Regions from separate parts of the Marinobacter sp. NFXS9 genome, predicted to be linked through region 1. Evidence: predicted binding sites of a transcription regulator. Region 1 holds the regulator's gene; each other region holds the start of a gene.
The links. The regulator LexA, encoded in region 1, represses DNA repair genes until DNA is damaged. The targets are predictions, from matches to a motif close to CTGTNTNNNNANACAG.

Region 1 (6,485 bases):
AGGTTGCCGTCCTCGTCGTACTCTTCAGACACCAGGATCTGCCAACTGTCTTCGTCGATGTAGAACACACGACGATGATAAATGTGCTCGATGCCGGTCCGCAGGGTGGCTTCCACAACCCAGACCCGGTGCAGCTCGTAACGGGTCAGTTCCTGATTGATGTGGCGCGCCTGGACGATCTTGTCGGCCGTCGCGGACGGCTGATGCAGGCGATAGGCGTTGTAGGGCACGTAGATTTCACGCTTGCCCTTGAGCACCCAGTCGTACTGGTTGGGCGCACCGTTATACATATCCTTCTGATCCACCGAGCGCAGCGACGAGCTGTTGGGCAGATCCGTGGTATAGGCCAGGTTCGGGGACCGACGCAGGCGACGCTCTCCGGATTCATAACGCCACGCCAGACGCGGCGAACGCACCTGGTCCAGCGTCTCGTGAACCAGATTCAGTGTCCCGGCCAGACTGGAGGGCGCCATAATCCGGGTCTTCAGATAGAAGATCTTGTTGTCGATATCCGCGAGGGTAGCGCCCGGCTCGCTGTAGGCGAAGAAGTAGTCGTACTCGGTCAGCACCGGCGTGAACGATCCATCCACCGTCGGTGTGGCAAAGGCGGAACGGTAGGACACTTCTTCCCCGCGGTAGCGCAGAATGTGATTCCAGATCGCTTCCAGGCCGCTCTTGGGTATCGGGAACGGGCTGGTGGCAATGGTATCGCGCACGCCATTACCGTTATCCAGCAGGGTTGCAGAAACGACGTTATCACGCAGGCGATCATAGATTCGCTCAGGGTAAGCCGCCGTACGCCGGGTCCGGTAGACCGGCATCACATAATCGGAGCCGTACTGCTCCAGCAGTTTTCGATGGCCGGCGGTCAGCTTGTCCTTGTAGAGATCGGCATTGCGGGCCGTAATGACGAACAGCGGCTTGTCATCGGTAAACGGATCCGTCTCGATCTTACCCTTCTGGTAACTCGCGGGCGGCGTTGACAGCCCGCCGTCCCAGGCCGGGATCGTGCCTGACGGATTTCCGGCGCGCTCGGCGCCAACCGGTGTCAGGTCCTGATCCAGGCGGGCGGCCTCAGCGTCGGATACCTTGGCCTGGGCGATACTGCCCATCCCGGCCAATGACAACACCGCCATCAGTGCAAGCGTCTGCTTCCCCATAGTCCGTTCTCCAACCAGCATGGACGCATTCCGCCACGGACGACCTTTCGTCGAACGTGTTGCGAACGCGTCGTTATATTTTTCGAATGCGCGCGCTTTTTGCCTGATTGGCGAGCGGATGACAAGCATTGAATTGTAGGAAGTTGTTAATTGGTAGCTTGCGAGGCGCCAATCATCGACACACAACGACAGCGAAACACAGGCAACAATCTGGTAGAATCACAACCAGCAGAGATCAATGAAGTCACGGGGTTCCGACATGGCGTCACAATGGCCGTCATTTACCAGACAGAAGCTGTTTCTGGCCAGTACCCTGTTCCGGCTTGCCGAGCAGCAGGAACACGCCGTTGAGCGGGAAGCCAGCATTCAGGGCGGTATTGCCCTGTTGGCCGAATCACGCCAGGCCCTGCTGCGGGTCATTGCCGACATCTACCAGGCGCGCCAGCAGGCACCACAAAGCCTGGACGCCCTCGCAGACAGCATTGGCGGTGATCGTGCCGAAGTGGAAGAGCTGAGACGCCTGGCCATGGAGCCCGGCTCCTGGTGGCAGCAAACCGAACAGTTGCTCAGTGAGCAACAGAGACCGACAGAGCGCAAGGCGCCAACCGAGCAGGAAAACATGATTGCGATTGCGGCCCAGAACGGACCGGATCGCGCACTGCCGGCACTGCAGGAAACCGCCGGCGGCATGAAAACGTATCTGGAAATGGTCGTGGAGCGTCATGACGAGTGGTGACCAATCACCCTCCCCCATGCAATGACGCAGCGACAACGAACACACTGATTTGAAAAGGCCAATGGCCTTCAGGATAAGGCAGTCTATATGTCCACATCGATTCTGGAAATTGTCGAACTTCCCGATGGTGACTTTGCCCTGCGCCGGGCGGACGACGAAACGACACCGCTGGTGCGTATTTCTTTCTCCCAGGAAGCACGGGACATGATGGAAGATCGCGACCTGTCTGTCGCCAAGGCGATGATGACCGCCGGTATCGAGGCGGTGGGCAATATTGCAGATGCCATCGATTGGGATGATGAAGACGCCGAAGCCGAGGTCGCCAAACCGGCTACCCCCAGAACGCTTCACTGACCGGGTCGGCCCTTCCAGCCCCCGCCCTCATTGTGGCGAGATCAGCGCGGCTGCTCGCCACCATTCACCGATCATCAGCCTCCATCTCACCACTCTTCAGTAACCATTTTTCCTGATCATTGGCGACCGCCCGACCAGAATGCTCAACCTGAGAGGCAGCACCTATCTCTCTCGACCAGAACTTGCGTCACTCATTGTCATTCGATTGTTCTGATAAATGGCCTGCTGACCTATACCCTGCAGACCACAGGAAATACCTGCGCGCCCTTGCGCTCGGCAACCACAACCAAGAGGGCTTACCGCTGACGCAATACGACGCCATGGCTGTTGCCCTGTGCCGACGCCGACTGTAGGCGCTCGAACGCCGGCGCGCCCATAACACCACCGGTCCACATCACGACCGCATGACACGTTCCGGCCCGTAGAGCACGCTCGGCCAGTGACGACGCATCGTGCTGATCGCTGGAACGCAGCACCAGGATTTCTCCGGCAACGATACCGTGCATCTGCTGCCACTTCTGCATCAGTGCCTGGGGCGGGTCAATCCACGCCAACCAGCGGCGCTCCTGGTTGAGCTGGGTCAGCATGGGCAGGAGCAACTGCATGTTTTCCACCTGCGCTTCCGGCAGGATAATCTCCGTCACATTCCCTTGGGGCACCTGAGGCGCCGATGCTCCGCGGGACGACGCGCTCCTCGCGAAATCAACGGATCCGGTCGGGCGGCCCGCCTCCTGGCGACGACTCTGTCGTTCCAGGGCCGGCTCCACAACAGGCACCGGCATCGGATGACGGGAAAGTGACGGGTTAAAACTGAGCTGCTCCATGGGACACCTCCGAATGCTCGCGTGCCGGGTGGTCAGTGCATATCCGAACGACGGATCACACCCACCCCCAGGCCTTCGATAAACAGTTCCTGCTCTGTGAGATCAACCTCGATGGGGTCGAATTCCTCATTCTCGGCAATCAGGTAGACACGGGAGCCGTCGCGCTTGTAGCGCTTGACCGTGACTTCCTCGCCAACCCGGGCCACGACCACCTGGCCGTTATGCACGTCCTGGGTCCGGTGAACCGCCAGCAAATCGCCATCGAGGATACCGATGTCCTTCATACTCATGCCGCGAACGCGCAGCAGGTAATCGGCGGATGGGGAGAAAAAAGTTGGCTGCAGGGCACAATAGTCGTCGATGTGTTCCTGCGCGAGAATGGGACTGCCGGCAGCGACCTGGCCGACAATCGGCAGGCCCGGATCTTCTTCCGCTTCCGGCAGCCGGATGCCACGACTGGCGCCCGGCACCATTTCGATCGCACCCTTGCGGGCCAGCGCCCGCAGGTGTTCTTCCGCGGCGTTTGCGGACTTGAAGCCCAACTCCTGGGCGATTTCCGCACGCGTGGGGGGATAACCCGTCTCATCGATCGACCGACGGATCACATCCAGTACCTGGGTTTGTCTTGGTGTCAGCTTCATGCCGTTGACCTGTCTTTATATACAGTATCAACGACTATATACAGTATTTCATCCAGTGTAAAGACGGTATACAGAAATCGGATCCAAGCCCTGAATACAACTATTTGATGCGGAAACCCTGATGGCTCCGGAAGCCGACCGCCTCAACATCTACGTGATCCACCCGAGCCCGCTCAGGGCCCTTGTGAAGCCACTCCACCAGACGATCCAGGGCATCGCCGTCACCGCAGGCAACGACCTCGACACGCCCATCCGGCAGATTCTTGGCATACCCGGAGAGGCCTTTCGCCTGTGCCTGTTCCTGCGTACTGGCACGAAAAAAGACGCCCTGAACTTGTCCGGAGATCCGGACCCTGATGCATTGCTCGTCCATAGCCACCTCCTGATAACGGCGTGACGCCGCGGGCAAAATGCTGACCCACTGCATCGCCGGCGCCACATTCTTTCCATCGTCCTTACTCTAACGCGGTACCGGCGCACTGAAAATGCCACCAAAGAGGACCGAACGCCCACTTCATACAGGATCAGGTCGGCGCGCTCCCGCTTGATGACGGGCTACCAGCGGTATTTGCCCCAATTCTCGGGGTTGGCCCAGAAACGGGGATTGTTCCAGTCCCGGGGTCGGTTGTAGGTGGCGATGTCGTAGGTAAACAGTTCGATGCCGTCGTCCAGAGTCGCATAGCGGGTGAAGGCCAGGCTGATCATATCGTTGAACGACCAGTCATCGTCCGGATGCACGCTGACCGCAACCCGGCGGGCACCCGCGTTGCGCAGCCAACCCAGCAGCTGCCGGGCGTCTTCATGGGAAAGCGTCCCCAGCATGTCGGTCACCAGCGCCAGGTCGACCACTTCAGCCCGACGGGACAGGCCCGTAACAGACTCGCCGTTCAGTTCCAGCAATTGCGAGCCGGCATGATCGGCCCAGACCCGACCGATACGGGCTGCCGTATCCCCTGCAACGATCAGGCTCTCGGGTCGGTATTGGCCGATTAGCTGTTTCAGGGTCTGCTCGAGCATGTCGATGTTTACTCCAGTGGTCATCATAGGGTGCGGGGTCATCCTGTCCCGATCGCGCACTACCGGCTCCCGACGCAGGGTAACCCGCTCGCCAGAGTCTCCTTCAGTCTAACAGCCAGCCACCAGGGACGTCGCACGCTCGGACCGGCGATGACGGTCTGTTAAGCGGCACTCGCTTGAGAGGCTGTGATAGAGTGACCCACAGCGAGTAGTGGCCTGCCTGGCAGGCCTGTAGACGATCGATCGGAGGGTGCGGCAAACGCTGCGACGCCCTCGTCCGGCTTTCAGACAAGGAGAGAACATGAGCTCGGATCAGGTAATCCGGATGCCCAGCATCCGCAACAACCGGGACGGCGATGAACGCCATGTCGGTGTCGAAGTGGAGATATCCGGTCTGTCCTATGACGGTCTTGTCAATCTCTGCGCGGGTTTGCTGGAGGCAGAGCCCCGCCTGGAGTCCCGGTACGTGAGCCGGCTCGACTCCCCGCTCGGCGATTTCACCATCGAGCTGGATTCCGATCCGATCAAGGACCTGGACCTGCAGGACGATCGCCTGCCCGAATCCATCCGGGAGCTGGGCAGTCATGCCATGGAGGTGATCGACGCCGCCGCCGAGCGCATCGTGCCCCTGGAGATCGTCAGCCCGCCGCTGGCCCTCTCCGACCTGAAAACCATGGAGACACTTTGCAACAAGCTGCGTGAAGCCGGTGCCGAGGGCAGCCGGGAAGCCCTGATCTATGCCTTCGGCCTGCAGCTCAACCCGGAGTTGCCCGATCTGGAACCGGCGACGATCCTGGCCTACCTGCGTGCCTTTGCCGCGCTCTACGACTGGCTAAAGTCCCGTCACCAGCTGGATATCAGCCGCAAGTTCACCACCTACATCGAGCCCTGGGACACCGACTACGTCGACCTGATCATGCAGCCGGACTACAACCCGGATCAGGCGACGCTGATGAAGGACTACCTGCACTACAACCCGACACGCAACCGCGCCCTGGATCTGCTGCCGTTGTTCTCTCATCTCGACGATGCGTTGCTGCGTCAATACGTCGATGATGAAAGGGTCAAAGCCCGTCCCACCCTTCACTACCGGCTGCCGGACTGCGACATCGACAACCCGCAGTGGCACTTTTCCACCGTCTGGAACGACTGGGTCCTGGTGGAAAACCTCGCGGCCGATGCCGAACGGCTCCAGTCACTGATGGCGCTCTACCGTGAGAGCCGCAAGATCAGCTTCAAGAACCTCACCACCAGCTGGAAGGACCGCTGCGACGAATGGCTTACGCAGAACCCGGGCTGACCATCGGGATCAGTGGACCGTCACGACAACGGCTGACACACCGTCTGATGCGCCTGGGGCTGGCGCTTTACGGCGCCCGTAGCGTCTTTATTCGCCCGGGCGCCCGGGTGGACGTCAGCCTGCTCGACGGCCTGATCCTTTCCGGGGGGACACACGTCCATCCGGAACGATACGGCCGCAAGCCGGAAGTGACCGCCCGCTTTGACCGAATGCGCGATACAACCGACTGGCACCTGCTGGAAGAATGCCAGCGCCTGCACTTGCCGGTGCTGGGTATTTGCCGAGGTGCCCAGTTGATCAACGTTTTCCGGGGCGGCTCCCTATGCCAGAACGTCACACCGCTTCGCGTCAACACGCGACACCGACCCTTGCTGCTGCCCCTGCAGACCGTCCGCCTGGTGCGTGACAGCCTCCTCGGCCAGATCATGCGCGCCACCACCATCGGCGCCAACC
Region 2 (6,485 bases), on a different contig from region 1:
TGGCCGACGGCCCGCTCGCTGCGGGTAATGCCTTTCTCCAGCATCTGCTCGCGCCAGTCCTGCTGCTTGTCGCGCCAGTCCACCTTGTCGATCAGCTGCTCCAGCAGGTTCAGGTCAAAGCCCAGGGCCTTGCCCACATCCCGGATGGCGCTGCGGTGGCGGTAGCGGATCACCGTGGCGGCGAGGGCGGCCCGTTCCCGGCCATAGCGCCGGTAGATGTACTGGATGACTTCCTCGCGCCGCTCGTGTTCGAAATCCACGTCGATATCCGGTGGTTCGTCCCGGTCGGCGGAAATGAAACGCTCGAACAGCAGTTCCACCTTGCCGGGGTCGACTTCGGTGATGCCCAGGCAGTAGCAGACGATGGAGTTGGCGGAGGAGCCGCGGCCCTGGCACAGGATGTTCTCGCGCCGGGCAAATTCGACGATGTCGTGGATGGTCAGGAAGTAGGGCTCGTAGTCCTTCTCCCGGATCAATGTGAGTTCCTTCTCCACCAGCGCGCGTTTGTCCGCCGGGATGCCGTCCGGGAAGCGCCAGCGGATGCCGTTTTCCACCAGTTCGCGCAGATAGCTGCCCGGTGTATGGCCTTCTGGGACCACTTCCGGTGGATAGCGATAGCGCAGCTCACTGGGACAGAAAACGCACTGGTCGGCAATCACCAGGCTCTGGTGGATCCAGTCGGCGGGGAACAGCTTGCGTAGCGTATCGACCGGGCGCAGATAGCGCTCGCCGTTGGCAAACAGGTGATGGCCGGCCTCGGCGACCGTGCAGCCCTGGCGGATGGCCGTCAGTACGTCCTGCAGGGGCTGGCGGTTGCGCTGGTGCATGTGGACATGGCCGGTGGCCACGATAGGGAGCCCCAGTTGCTGGCCGAGCCGGCGCCAGTGCGCCAGGTTGTCGTCGTCCTGGTCGCCCAGGGTGCGTTCGGCCATGATCCAGAGTCGCCCCGGGAACCGGGTTTTCAACCACTGGCCCGTTTCTTCCTGTGTGGCTGCCGATGTTGGAACGGTCTGCCAGAGGGCCAGGCATTCGTCCAGGGCATGGGTTTCCAGGTCTTCGCCAAACAGGGTGTAGTGGCCTTTCTCGGCGCGGCGCCGACCGGTGGTGATCAGCTGGCAGAGTTGGCCATAGCCCTTGCGGCTGCGGGCCAGCAGGACCAGTTGCAGATCCGGAGACTGAATGCGGAATTCACTGCCGGTGATCAGTTTGACCGGACTGTCCTTCAGGGCGGCATAGGCCCGGGGCATACCGGCGACGGAGCATTCGTCGGTGATGGCCAGAGCGTGATAGCCCTGGCGGGCCGCTTCCTCGGCCAGCTCCTGGGGGTGAGAGGCACCCCGCAGGAACGAGAAATTGCTCAGGCAGTGCAGTTCGGCGTATGACATAAGGCTTTATCCAAACCAGCCGTGAATAAACCAGCCACCGGTCACATCCCGGAACAGCCAGCCGGTCTGGCCGCTGTGCAGCCGGGCAATGTAGTAGTCCCGCTGGACCCGTTCCCCGTCCCACCAGCCGGCGCTGATGCGTTCGGGGCCGGCCAGCCAGGTGCAGGGCATTTCCCGGAGCGGCTGGGGTTGGCGTAACAGCCAGAGCGGGCGACGTGGCGCCGTCCGGGCCGGAGAAGAGCGGCCGCTGGACACCGGTGTGGCCCGCCAGGCCTGCTCCGGCCGATGATCGGGGTTCAGGGCCAGGCTGTGCAGGGCCTCTTCTCCGAGTCGGGCCTGGAGCCGGCTGAGCAGGTGCTGGCGGGCCTCTTCCTGATGTTGGCCTGTGTCGCCGAACAGGTCGTCGCCCCGGGGCGTGTGTCGATCAAGGAAGCGGCGAACCTTGAGGGACAGGCCGGTGGCCGGAGCTTCCAGCTGATGACGATCCAGTTTCAGGCGTGCCAGTTCCAGGAACGCATTCGCCCGGTGCTCCGGCGCCGTCGAGCGGATCTGCAGGGGCGTCACCGGCCGCCGGCGGTGGCGGATTTCCAGTTGCAGGGTATCGGTCTGTTGCTGGCGCCAGCAGAGTTCGGCATCCAGCTCCTGCAATGCCCGCTGCAACGGAAAGAGCAGGCCGCTGCTGTGTTCCACGTCTTCGGCGAAATCCAGGCGCCGGTGGAAGTAGGGTGGCGGCTGCCAGTCGGTCTGGGGATCGGCGGCGCGGCCCTCGATCTGCTGCAGGTGCAGGGCGGTTTCCGGTCCCAGGCGCCGGGCCAGTTCGCGATCGGGCAGGGCCAGGACGGGGCCCAGGGTATGCAGGCCCATGCGTTGCAGGCGCTCGGTGGTCTTTTCATCCAGGTCGGCGGCTTCAATGGGAAGTGCGTCGAGGGACTGGCGCAGGGTCTGGGTATCGTCCGTGCAGTGACCGCGACGATCCCGGGCCAGGATGCGCGCCGCCCGGGGCGTCGGGCCGCAGGCGAGATGGGCGGTCAGGCGACGCTGGTCCAGTTCGCCCCGAAGCTTTTTCCAGAGGCCTTGCAGGCCGCCATGCAGTCGTCGCAGGCTGCCTGCTTCGGCCAGGATGCCATCTGGTGGGTACAGGATGATGCGGGCCGCATGCCGGTACAGCCAGACGGCCTGCTGGTCCAGTACACCGGTCTGCTCTTCCATATCGGCTGCAATCAGGTGCAGGTTGTCGGCCAGAGCTGACGCCGTCTGGGGGCTTTGCCCTTCGGCCACGCCGGCCCGGGCCGCTTCCGGGTTGAGCTGGATGATCCGGGGCGGGTGCCCGCCGATCAGCGCCATGGGGCGGGACGCGGTCTCGCTCTGCTGGAAGTGCTCCAGCAGCAGATAGGGGAAGTGCAGGTAAAGCCACAGCATGGATCGCCTCAGCGCGCCTGTGACCAGGGGCCCTGGATCACGTTACCGGCCGGCTCCGGGCGCTGCGTCACGACGGGTGGTATGGCCAGTTGCAGGTCGCTGACGGGCCAGCCCCCGCGGCGCTTGAGGATATCCGGGCAGAGCTGGCCGTCATTCTCGCCGGGGGTGAGTTGCAGTCGCAGGGCCGCCGGTGACTGCTGGTCGGCGTGACGGCTGTGGCGGAACAGGATGCAGAGGCTGTTACCGGCTTCGGCGGCCAGCTGGATGCGGCGGATGTCGCTGCGCCTGGCGCTGTCCAGCCAGACCATGGCGAGCCCCGTGCCGGGGGAGCGCAGGCAGTTCTCGAGGGTCCAGAGTTGGTCCTCGCGGCTCTGTGTCTGAATCGTGATGAGTTGGCGGATGTCCACATCGGCCCGGGCCAGGGCCGGCGCATAGGGTATGTGGGGGGCATCAATCCAGAAAACGGTCTGGCCGGCCCGGGTCATTCGCTGCAGGGCCGGCAGCATGAGGCGCAGCTCGCCGATGCCGGGGGCATCGGTCAGGCATTCGATCATCGCGCCCCGCGGCCAGCCGCCGCCGGGGAGATAGGCATCCAGGGCGGCGTAGCCGGTGCTTTCGGCGCCCGGGCGGACGGCCTGTCTCTGGCGGCTGGCTTGCCAGACCTGAGCGTTGTCGATCAATTTGTCGAGAAGGTCACTCATTGCGTTGCTCGTCACGATACTGTTTATTTATACAGTATATTGGGCGCTGACGGATTTGCAAAGGGTTGACCCGGTTGCCAGCCGGGCGCAGTGTGTGAACAGGATGCTGAGAAACATTCGCAAACCAAGGAGGACGCTATGTCAGATCTGAAATCTGAATCCTGCGAAGCCTGCCGCGCCGATGCGCCCGAGGTGACCGAGCAGGAGATCAATACCCTCAGTGGCCATTTGCCGGACTGGTTTGTCGTGAAGATGGAGGGCGAACGCCGGCTGGAGCGGGTGTTCCGGTTCAAGGATTTCGCCCAGGCCCTGGCCTTTACCAACAAAGTCGGGGAGTTGGCCGAGTCGGAAGGTCATCACCCGGCCCTGCTTACGGAGTACGGCAAGGTGACCGTGTACTGGTGGACCCACAAGATTGGCGGGCTGCACCGCAATGATTTCATCATGGCGGCCCGGACCGATGAGTTGACACACGCTTAGCCGTCTCGGTATTCCCCGTCGGGCCGGTGGCTTACGCCGGCCCGGACAATCCGTTATCATGCAGCGTTTCGTTGGAGGCCTGTGCCTCCGGACCTGATTTCGAACGAGGGGCCGTGCTGCAACGCTCGCGAGCACCGTCCTTCCGCATGGCTGTGATAACGCATGGAACATACATATCGTCTGGTGATTTCCTGTCCTGACCGGGTCGGCATCGTGGCCAAGGTCAGTAACTTCCTGACTACCTACAACGGCTGGATCACCGAAGCCAGCCACCACGCCGACAATCAGGCCGGCTGGTTCTTTATGCGGCACGAGATCAAGGCCAGTTCCATTCCGTTCGGTCTTGACCAGTTCCGCGCGGCGTTCGAGCCGATCGCCCGGGAGTTCGACATGACCTGGCACATCGCCGATTCCGCATCACCCAAGAAAGTGGTGCTGATGTGCTCGAAGGAATCCCATTGCCTGGCGGATCTGCTGCATCGCTGGCACAGCAAGGAGCTCAATGCGGAAATTGCCGCGGTCATCTCCAATCACGACGATCTGCGCCGGATGGTCGAGTGGCACGACATTCCCTATCACCATGTGCCGGTGACCAAAGACAACAAGCCGGAAGCGTTTGCCGAGATCAGCGAGCTGTTTGCCCGCTATCAGGCCGATGTCATCGTGCTCGCCCGTTACATGCAGATCCTGCCGCCGGAAGTGTGCGAGCAGTACGCGGGTAAGGTGATCAATATTCACCACAGCTTCCTGCCGTCGTTCGCCGGTGCGCGCCCCTATCACCAGGCCTACAGCCGCGGTGTGAAGCTGATCGGGGCAACCTGCCACTACGTGACCCAGGACCTGGACGAAGGGCCGATCATCGAGCAGGACGTGATCCGGGTGAACCACAGCGACACCATCGACGATATGGTGCGCCTGGGTAAGGACGTTGAGAAAAACGTGCTGGCCCGGGGACTGCGTGCCCACATCGAAGACCGGGTCATCACCCACGAAAACAAGACCGTCGTCTTCAGCTGATCCGCGTCCTCTCCGGAGGTCGTCCGACCTCCGGAAATTTCCCCCTCCTGCTTCATTTAGACGTCATTTCCCTGTCACCCTGAGCCCCCGATTGTGGTATGATCGACGGCTTATAAATGCGCCCGAGGAAGCCTCTCACGTGCGAAAGAGGTGATTCATCCCGGGAGACAAAGACAGCGTCGAGTATGGCGCCCCTGCAGAACGCCTTTCGCGTCCCCGCGCACCTGATGCCCGAGGATGACCCGTTCGCAATTCCATACAGTGACGACTTCCAGCAAACGCAAAGGAACCTTTCTCGATGGGTGAATTAGCCAAAGAGATCCTGCCCGTAAATATTGAAGAAGAGCTGAAACAGTCCTACCTCGACTACGCCATGAGCGTTATCGTCGGGCGGGCTCTGCCGGACGTCCGGGACGGCCTGAAGCCGGTTCACCGTCGCACCCTGTTCGCGATGTCGGAGCTGGGTAACGACTGGAACAAGGCCTACAAGAAATCCGCCCGTGTGGTAGGTGACGTCATCGGTAAATACCACCCGCACGGTGACTCAGCGGTTTACGACACCATCGTCCGGATGGCTCAGCCTTTTTCGCTGCGCTACCCGCTGGTGGATGGCCAGGGCAACTTTGGCTCTATCGACGGTGATAACGCGGCCGCCATGCGTTACACCGAAATCCGCATGGAGAAAATCTCCCATTCGCTGCTGGCGGACCTGGACAAGGAAACCGTCGATTTCGTCCCCAACTACGATGGCACTGAGCACATTCCGGATGTCCTGCCGACGCGCGTACCCAACCTGCTGGTTAACGGTTCCTCGGGTATCGCCGTGGGCATGGCGACCAACATCCCGCCGCACAACCTGACCGAAGTGGTCAGTGGCTGTCTGGCGCTGATCGACAACCAGGACATCACCATCGATGAGCTGATGGAGTACATTCCCGGTCCGGACTTCCCGACAGAGGGCATCATCAGCGGCCGTGCCGGCATTATCGAGGCCTATCGCACAGGCCGGGGGCGCATCTATATCCGCGCCCGCCACGAGATCGAGGTCGACAAGAAGACCGGTCGCGAGTCCATCATCATTACCGAACTGCCGTATCAGCTGAACAAGGCGCGTCTGATCGAGAAGATCGCCGAGCTGGTCAAGGAAAAGCGGATCGAAGGCATCTCCGAGCTGCGTGACGAGTCGAATAAGGAAGGCATTCGCGTCGTCATCGAGCTGCGTCGGGGCGAGAACGCCGAAGTCGTGGTCAACAACCTGTTTGCCCACACCCAGCTGGAAACCGTCTTCGGCATCAATATGGTCGCCCTGATCAACGGCGAGCCGAAGATCCTCAACCTGAAGGAAATCCTCGACGCGTTCGTCCGTCACCGCCGCGAAGTGGTGACCCGCCGGACCATCTACGAGCTGCGCAAGGCCCGTGAACGCGGCCATATCCTGGAAGGTCTGACAGTCGCGCTGGCCAACATCGATGAAGTCATCGAG
Region 3 (6,485 bases), 180 kb from region 1:
TCTTCAAGGATCTGCAGCGGGCGCTGGTACCGCAGATTCCCTACGCCAGTGAACCCCTGATCGGCTTGATGACGCGCCACTACCGGGATGGCCAGTATTTCGAGCACGCCTTCCTGGCTAACTACCTGGACCTGGCCCTGGTCCACGGCGCCGACCTGATGTTCCGCGAAGGCCGCATCTGGCTGAAAACCCTGAGCGGACTGCAGCCGGTCGATGCCCTGATGCGCTACATGCCGGACAACCTGTCCGATCCGCTGGAACTGGAAGGGGACATCGCCGGTACACCGGGGCTGCTGCAAACCATTCGCCAGGGCAACCTGGTGTGCTGCAATCCGCCGGGCGCGGGATTGATCGACAGCGGCGCGCTGCTCCCGTTCATGGAAGACCTGTGCCAGCACCTGCTGGGGGAATCCCTGCTTCTGCCGGCAGTGGAGGCCTACTGGTGTGGCGATCCGGCTCAGCAGAAGGTGGTGCTGGGCGAGCTCATCGATATGGTCGTGCACGATCTGGAAAAGCCCGGCAAGTTGATCAGCTACGCCAACGCCAGTCGCCGGGAACGGGAAAAGCTGGCCGAGCGAATAAAGACCGATCCCACACGTTTTGTGGCGCGACGCATCCTGCCGCTGAGTACCCTGCCGGTCTGGCAAAAGCACGAAGTGCAGTCCCGCAGTGTCGCTCTGCGCGCCTTCGTCTTACGCCAGGGCAGTGACGACAAAGTGCTGCCCGGCGGCCTGGCGCGCTGCCACGAACAACCGCTGCAGCTGCAGCTGGGGTTGTCCACCCGCTTCATGGCCAAGGACGTGTGGCTGGCAAGCCCCGACGACAGCTCGGTGAGCCTGTTGCACAGCACACTGACCAGCGTGCGCCTGTCGCGTAAAACCGGATTGTTGCCCAGTCGCGTGGCGGATCATCTGTTCTGGCTGGGTCGCTACAGCGAACGGCTCAACCTGGCCTGCCGGGCCATGCGCGCGGCGCTGCCGCTGATCTCGACGCTGGCTCGGGACGAACAGGTGCAGACCCTGACGCCACTGGTGGAATTTGCCTGCACCATCAACGGCGGTGTGTTCATGCCCACCGACAACGTCGATGAGTTGACCCACCAGCTCACCAGCCTGTTCCTGTACGACCGCAAGGACGGCCTGCTGGCGGTGCTGCAGGCGCTGATCATGAACGCCCAGTCCGTCCGGGAGTTTTTCAGCGAGGACACCTGGTACGTCCTCGAGCGGCTGCAGAATGCCCTGAACCAGTTCCCGGCCCGCGGCTCGGTATCCCGCATGGATCGGGCTCTGGACGAAATCATCCTGCTGCAGTCCGCCATCTATGGCCTGAACAACGAAACCATGAGCCGCACCCAGACCCTGAGGTTCATGGACATCGGCCAGCACATCGAGCGCGCCCAGCAGACCACTGCGCTGCTGCACAAGGTCTTCGTCAAATACCCGCAGCCGCCGGCGGCGCTGATGGAGGCGGTGTTACGCATGGCCGATACGCTGATGACCTATCGCCGGCGCTACCGGACTGAGCTGCATCCGGTGGCCATCATCGATCTGCTGTTGCTGGATGAAAGCACGCCGCGTTCGGTGGGGTACCAGTGTGGGCGGCTGAAGCGTCAGGTGAGTCTGCTCCCGGTGCGGGATTCGACCCTGGCCGGCCTCAACGCCGAACAGCGTCTGATGGTGGAGCTGGTGTCTGTATTGCAACTGGTGGACCTGGAAGCCCTGGTCAGCGAAACCGGGGAACCGTCGCCGCAACTGGACGAACTGCTGGTGCGCATCAACAATCTGCTCAGCAAGCTGTCGGAAGCCATCACGCTGGCCTACTTCAACCACGCGGACATTCCGCGGCCGATCGACGACGTGTGAGACCGATGAAATACAGGATCTCTCATCTGACGCGCTACACCTACGAGCAGGACATCGCCAACAGCTACAACCGCGGTTGTCTGCTGCCCCGCGGCCTGCTTTACCAGAAGGTGGCGTCCAGCCGGCTGACGGTCACGCCGACGCCGAGTAGCCTGTACAACCACCCGGACTTTTTCGGCAACCTCTATACGTTTTTTCATGTGAACTCCCTCCATAAAGAGATGGAGGTCAGCGTCACCAGTCAGGTGGAAGTGATGCCTCGGGGCCTGGAACAGGCGCCCACGCGCTCGCTGCCCTGGGAAGAGGCCATTCGGCGTCTGGCCGGGGACACCAACCGCCAGGCCTTACAGGCTCGGCTGCTGCAGGTGGGCTCGCGGATGGCACCGATTGATCCGCTCATCGCCGAATTCGCCCGGGACATTTTCAGCCCCGGGCTGCCGTTGCTCGAAGGAGCGCGGCAACTGACGCACCGCATTTTCAGTGAGTTCACCTATGACCCCGGTTTCACCACCCTGGCCACGCCGGTGGACGACGTGCTCAAGGCTCGCCGGGGTGTCTGCCAGGATTTCGCTCACCTGGCCATCAGCGCCCTGCGATCTCTCGGTTTCCCGGCGTGCTACGTCAGCGGCTATCTGGAAACCATTCCCCCGCCGGGCCAGCCGCGACTGGTCGGGGCGGATGCCTCCCACGCCTGGTTCAGCGTGTACGACCCCTCATTGGGGTGGGTGGATTTCGACCCCACCAACGACCTGATGCCGGACGAACGGCACATCACCGTCGCGTTCGGCCGGGATTACGCCGACGTGGTTCCACTTAAAGGACTGATGAGCGGCGGTGGCCGTCACGATCTGACGGTCGAAGTGGATGTGATGCCGCTGGATGAACCGACCTCGAAATCCGCAAATGCCTGAATCCCGTGGGCTTCCTGAAAAGGCCTCCGACAAGGGGTAGACGCGGGCCGTTCATATCGAAAGAATGGGGCCTTTGCTGACCGCTGTTGGGAGTCTCCGATCCATGACCATTTCCGACGATACCCTTTTCACCAGCGCCGCCGAGCTGGGCGACCTGTTGCGCCAGCGCGGCCAGATGATCACCACGGCGGAGAGTTGCACCGGGGGCTGGGTGGCCAAGGTCCTGACCGACCGGGCCGGGAGCTCGGATTATGTCCACAGCGGCCTGGTGACCTATTCCAACGATGCCAAACGAGGCCTGTTGGGCGTCAGTGAAACGGCGCTGGTGGAACACGGAGCGGTCAGCGAGCCGGTGGTCCGGGAGATGGTGGCCGGTGCGCTGGCAGCGACCGGTGCCGATGTGGCCGTCGCCATCAGCGGCGTCGCCGGGCCGGGGGGTGGTTCCGAAGACAAGCCCGTTGGAACAGTCTGGTTCGCTTGGGGCCGTTCGGCCGCCGACACCCAGTGTGTGGTGCAGTATTTTGACGGAGACCGCGACGCGGTGCGGCGTCAGGCGGTTCAGTTTGTCCTTGAAGGCGTCCATCGGTTCCTGGCCGAAACCTAGTTGAAAACACGACACTTGGACGCCGGGACCTGTTGTGTTTTAATACTGTTCAAATATACAGTCTGGACCCTGTATAAAAAGGTTTCCAGACCGGACATTTCCGATCATGCCGTGCGGCGGCACAGAAAGATGAGGTTTTCGCAGCGATGGAAGACAACCGTAAGAAGGCGTTGAGCGCGGCTCTGAGCCAGATCGAGCGCCAGTTCGGCAAAGGCGCGGTCATGAAGATGGGCGATCAGCCCCGTGAGGCCATTCCCGCGGTATCCACCGGCTCCTTGGGGCTGGACGTTGCCCTGGGTATCGGTGGCCTGCCGTACGGGCGGATCGTCGAGATCTACGGCCCGGAAAGCTCCGGTAAGACCACGCTGACCCTTCAGGTGATCGCTGAAGCCCAGAAGGCCGGCAAGACCTGTGCCTTCGTTGACGCCGAGCACGCGCTGGATCCGGTCTACGCCGAGAAACTGGGCGTTAACGTTGACGACCTGCTGGTGTCCCAGCCGGACACCGGTGAGCAGGCGCTGGAAATTGCCGACATGCTGGTGCGCTCCAACGCCATCGACGTCATCATCGTCGACTCCGTGGCGGCCCTGACGCCCAAGGCGGAAATCGAAGGCGAGATGGGGGATTCCCACGTTGGCCTGCAGGCCCGCCTGATGTCCCAGGCGCTGCGTAAGCTGACCGGTAACGTCAAGCATGCCAACTGCCTGATGGTCTTCATCAACCAGATCCGGATGAAGATCGGCGTCATGTTCGGCAGCCCGGAAACCACCACCGGCGGTAACGCGCTGAAGTTCTATTCCTCTGTTCGCCTGGACATCCGTCGCATCGGCGCCGTGAAGGAAGGGGACGAAGTGGTCGGTAACGAGACCCGCGTGAAGGTGGTCAAGAACAAGGTCTCCCCGCCGTTCAAGCAGGCCGAGTTCCAGATCATGTACGGCAAGGGCATCTACCACATGGCCGAAGTCGTGGACCTGGGCGTGAAGGAAGGCTTCGTCGACAAGTCCGGCGCCTGGTACAGCTACAACGGCGACAAGATCGGCCAGGGTAAGGCGAATGCCTGTAAATTCCTGGAAGAAAACCTGGATATGGCCCACGAGATTGAAGCCAAGATCCGTGAAAAACTGATGCCGAAGCCGACTCCGAAAGATAAGGAAGCACCAGCGGCCGCCGAGGCGGAGAAGAGCGGCGAACTGCTCTGAAGCCGGAGTTCACTGACGCTCTGAACAACACCCCGCCGGGTTATCCGGCGGGGTGTTTTTGAATGGGAAAGGGGATCAGCCGTTGGGCGAGCTGATTGTCTCGGCATCGAGCCACTGCGGGCCGGCGACCCGATTGCGGCCCTTGCCTTTGGCCAGGTAAAGCCGCTCGTCGGCAAACGCCAGCAGGTCTTCCAGGGTGCTGCCGTCCGGGCCGATTTCGGCGACGCCCAGGCTCATGGTCTGGGAGATCGTCGTGCCGTCATAAACCAGCGGGCGTTCGGCAACGGTGGTCCGTAGCTCCTCGGCCACGGTCATGGCCTGCTTGATGTGAGTGTCCGGCAGGAGAATGGCGAATTCCTCGCCGCCAAATCGGCAGGCCAGATCGCTCAGTCGCAGGCGTTTGCGAATCAGGCGCGCCACATGCACCAGCACCCGATCCCCCATCTCGTGGCCGTAGCGGTCGTTGACGCTCTTGAAGAAGTCCAGGTCCAGCAGGATCAGCGACAGCGGGGTAAGCTCGCGCTGGGCCCGGTGGGTTTCCTTCTCGAAAATTTCCTCGAACATGACCCGATTGGCCAGTCCCGTCAGGAAATCGGTCCGGGCCAGCCGCAGCAGCTTGTTTTCGGACCGCTCCCGGCTGACCTCATACACATGGGAAAACGTCAGGATGCACAGCGTCAGGATGCCCATGTTCAGCAAGGGAATGGGCTTCATATAGACCGGTGAGTCATGGAACTTGAACAGGAAAATGGCTGTGGCGATACCGGTGAAAAACAACGAAATCGCCAGCCCCAGCTTTCTCCCGTGCAGCAGGTGCGACAGGATCGGTACGAGCAGAATCCAGCCAAACACGGACACCGTCGAACGCGGCACGTAAAGCGCAAACATCATCGCACTGAAGAAGGGCAGGCTATAGGCCAGCAGCCAGCGGTCCAGATGCCGGGTCCGGCGAACGGCCCACATCAGGAACACCGAATAGGTGGCCATCACGATTTCCACCATCGCCAACGGCCTATTGCCGGCGCGAATATTCAGCGTGGCAAACACAATGCCCGCTATCAGCGTGATCCACAGCAAGGCCATCAGTACCGCTTTGCGATGCGGCTGTGCGTGCTCCCGCGAGGGGAGATCGGTAGCGTCAATCATGGTAGGAGACCGTCCTTGTCTGCCGGCCATGTCAATCGGAAAGCCGGACAGGGCTCCAGTGTAGCCAAAATAATGCGCAAAACTGTAAAAGATCGTGATATGTCCAACGCCCGAAACGCGGGTGTCCTGAGCATGGTCGGCGTTTCATTCGACCCTTGTCCGATTCGCCCGGGACCGGCACAGTGAACGTGACATAGTGATCGGAGAACCGTCGTTTCATGAAGCAACTGTTGATCGTGGCCCATGCGCCGTCACCCAATACCGAGACGTTGCGTCAGGCCGTGGCGCGTGGTGCCGGTCATCCGGACGTTGAGGGTGTGAACGTGCGCGTCATGGCGCCACTGGACGCCGGCCCCGAGGATATTCTGGCCTGCGACGCCATTATCCTCGGGACCACGGAAAACCTCGGCTACATGAGTGGGGCGCTCAAGGACTTCTTCGATCGTAGCTACTATCCCTGCCTTGAGAAAACCCAGGGGCTGCCGTTTGCCTTCTACATTCGGGCCGGCCACGACGGGACCGGAACCCGCCGGGCGATCGAGTCGATCACCACCGGTTTGCGCTGGCGGATCGTGCATGATCCCGTGCTTTGCCGGGGCGAGTACGATCCGGCCTTTGAGACGCAGTGCGAGGACTTGGGGCTCTATCTGGCGGCTGGACTGGATGCGGGGATGTTTTAACAACGCCAGCGGTGCCGGACGGAAAGTCGCCGATTAACTGGCCAGGCGGTTATAGAAACCCTCGATCCGGGACAGGGCGTTGT

Region 2: imuA (translesion DNA synthesis-associated protein ImuA) is a predicted target of LexA. The motif match lies at 3,525-3,540, and genes of this name have one in related genera.
Region 3: recA (recombinase RecA) is a predicted target of LexA. The motif match lies at 3,423-3,438, and genes of this name have one in related genera.

Annotation. Positions count from the first base shown of each region.
Region 1 covers NZ_JAGDDW010000002.1:270,869-277,353, reverse strand. Annotated here, with positions in the region: gene J3364_RS04870 (DUF1329 domain-containing protein) at 1-1,160, opposite strand, end outside; gene J3364_RS04865 (DUF6586 family protein) at 1,420-1,896, shown strand; gene J3364_RS04860 (hypothetical protein) at 1,984-2,250, shown strand; gene J3364_RS04855 (cell division inhibitor SulA) at 2,547-3,074, opposite strand; gene lexA (transcriptional repressor LexA) at 3,107-3,715, opposite strand; gene J3364_RS04845 (acylphosphatase) at 3,816-4,088, opposite strand; gene J3364_RS04840 (DUF6231 family protein) at 4,271-4,759, opposite strand; gene J3364_RS04835 (amidoligase family protein) at 5,034-6,032, shown strand; gene J3364_RS04830 (gamma-glutamyl-gamma-aminobutyrate hydrolase family protein) at 6,008-6,485, shown strand, end outside.
Region 2 covers NZ_JAGDDW010000015.1:61,007-67,491, reverse strand. Annotated here, with positions in the region: gene J3364_RS18915 (error-prone DNA polymerase) at 1-1,385, opposite strand, end outside; gene J3364_RS18910 (Y-family DNA polymerase) at 1,392-2,804, opposite strand; gene imuA (translesion DNA synthesis-associated protein ImuA) at 2,813-3,505, opposite strand; gene J3364_RS18900 (4a-hydroxytetrahydrobiopterin dehydratase) at 3,644-3,985, shown strand; gene purU (formyltetrahydrofolate deformylase) at 4,148-5,002, shown strand; gene gyrA (DNA gyrase subunit A) at 5,301-6,485, shown strand, end outside.
Region 3 covers NZ_JAGDDW010000002.1:91,080-97,564, forward strand. Annotated here, with positions in the region: gene J3364_RS03980 (circularly permuted type 2 ATP-grasp protein) at 1-1,862, shown strand, start outside; gene J3364_RS03985 (transglutaminase family protein) at 1,868-2,773, shown strand; gene pncC (nicotinamide-nucleotide amidase) at 2,877-3,377, shown strand; gene recA (recombinase RecA) at 3,524-4,576, shown strand; gene J3364_RS04000 (GGDEF domain-containing protein) at 4,652-5,722, opposite strand; gene J3364_RS04005 (flavodoxin family protein) at 5,941-6,402, shown strand; gene J3364_RS04010 (PilZ domain-containing protein) at 6,436-6,485, opposite strand, start outside.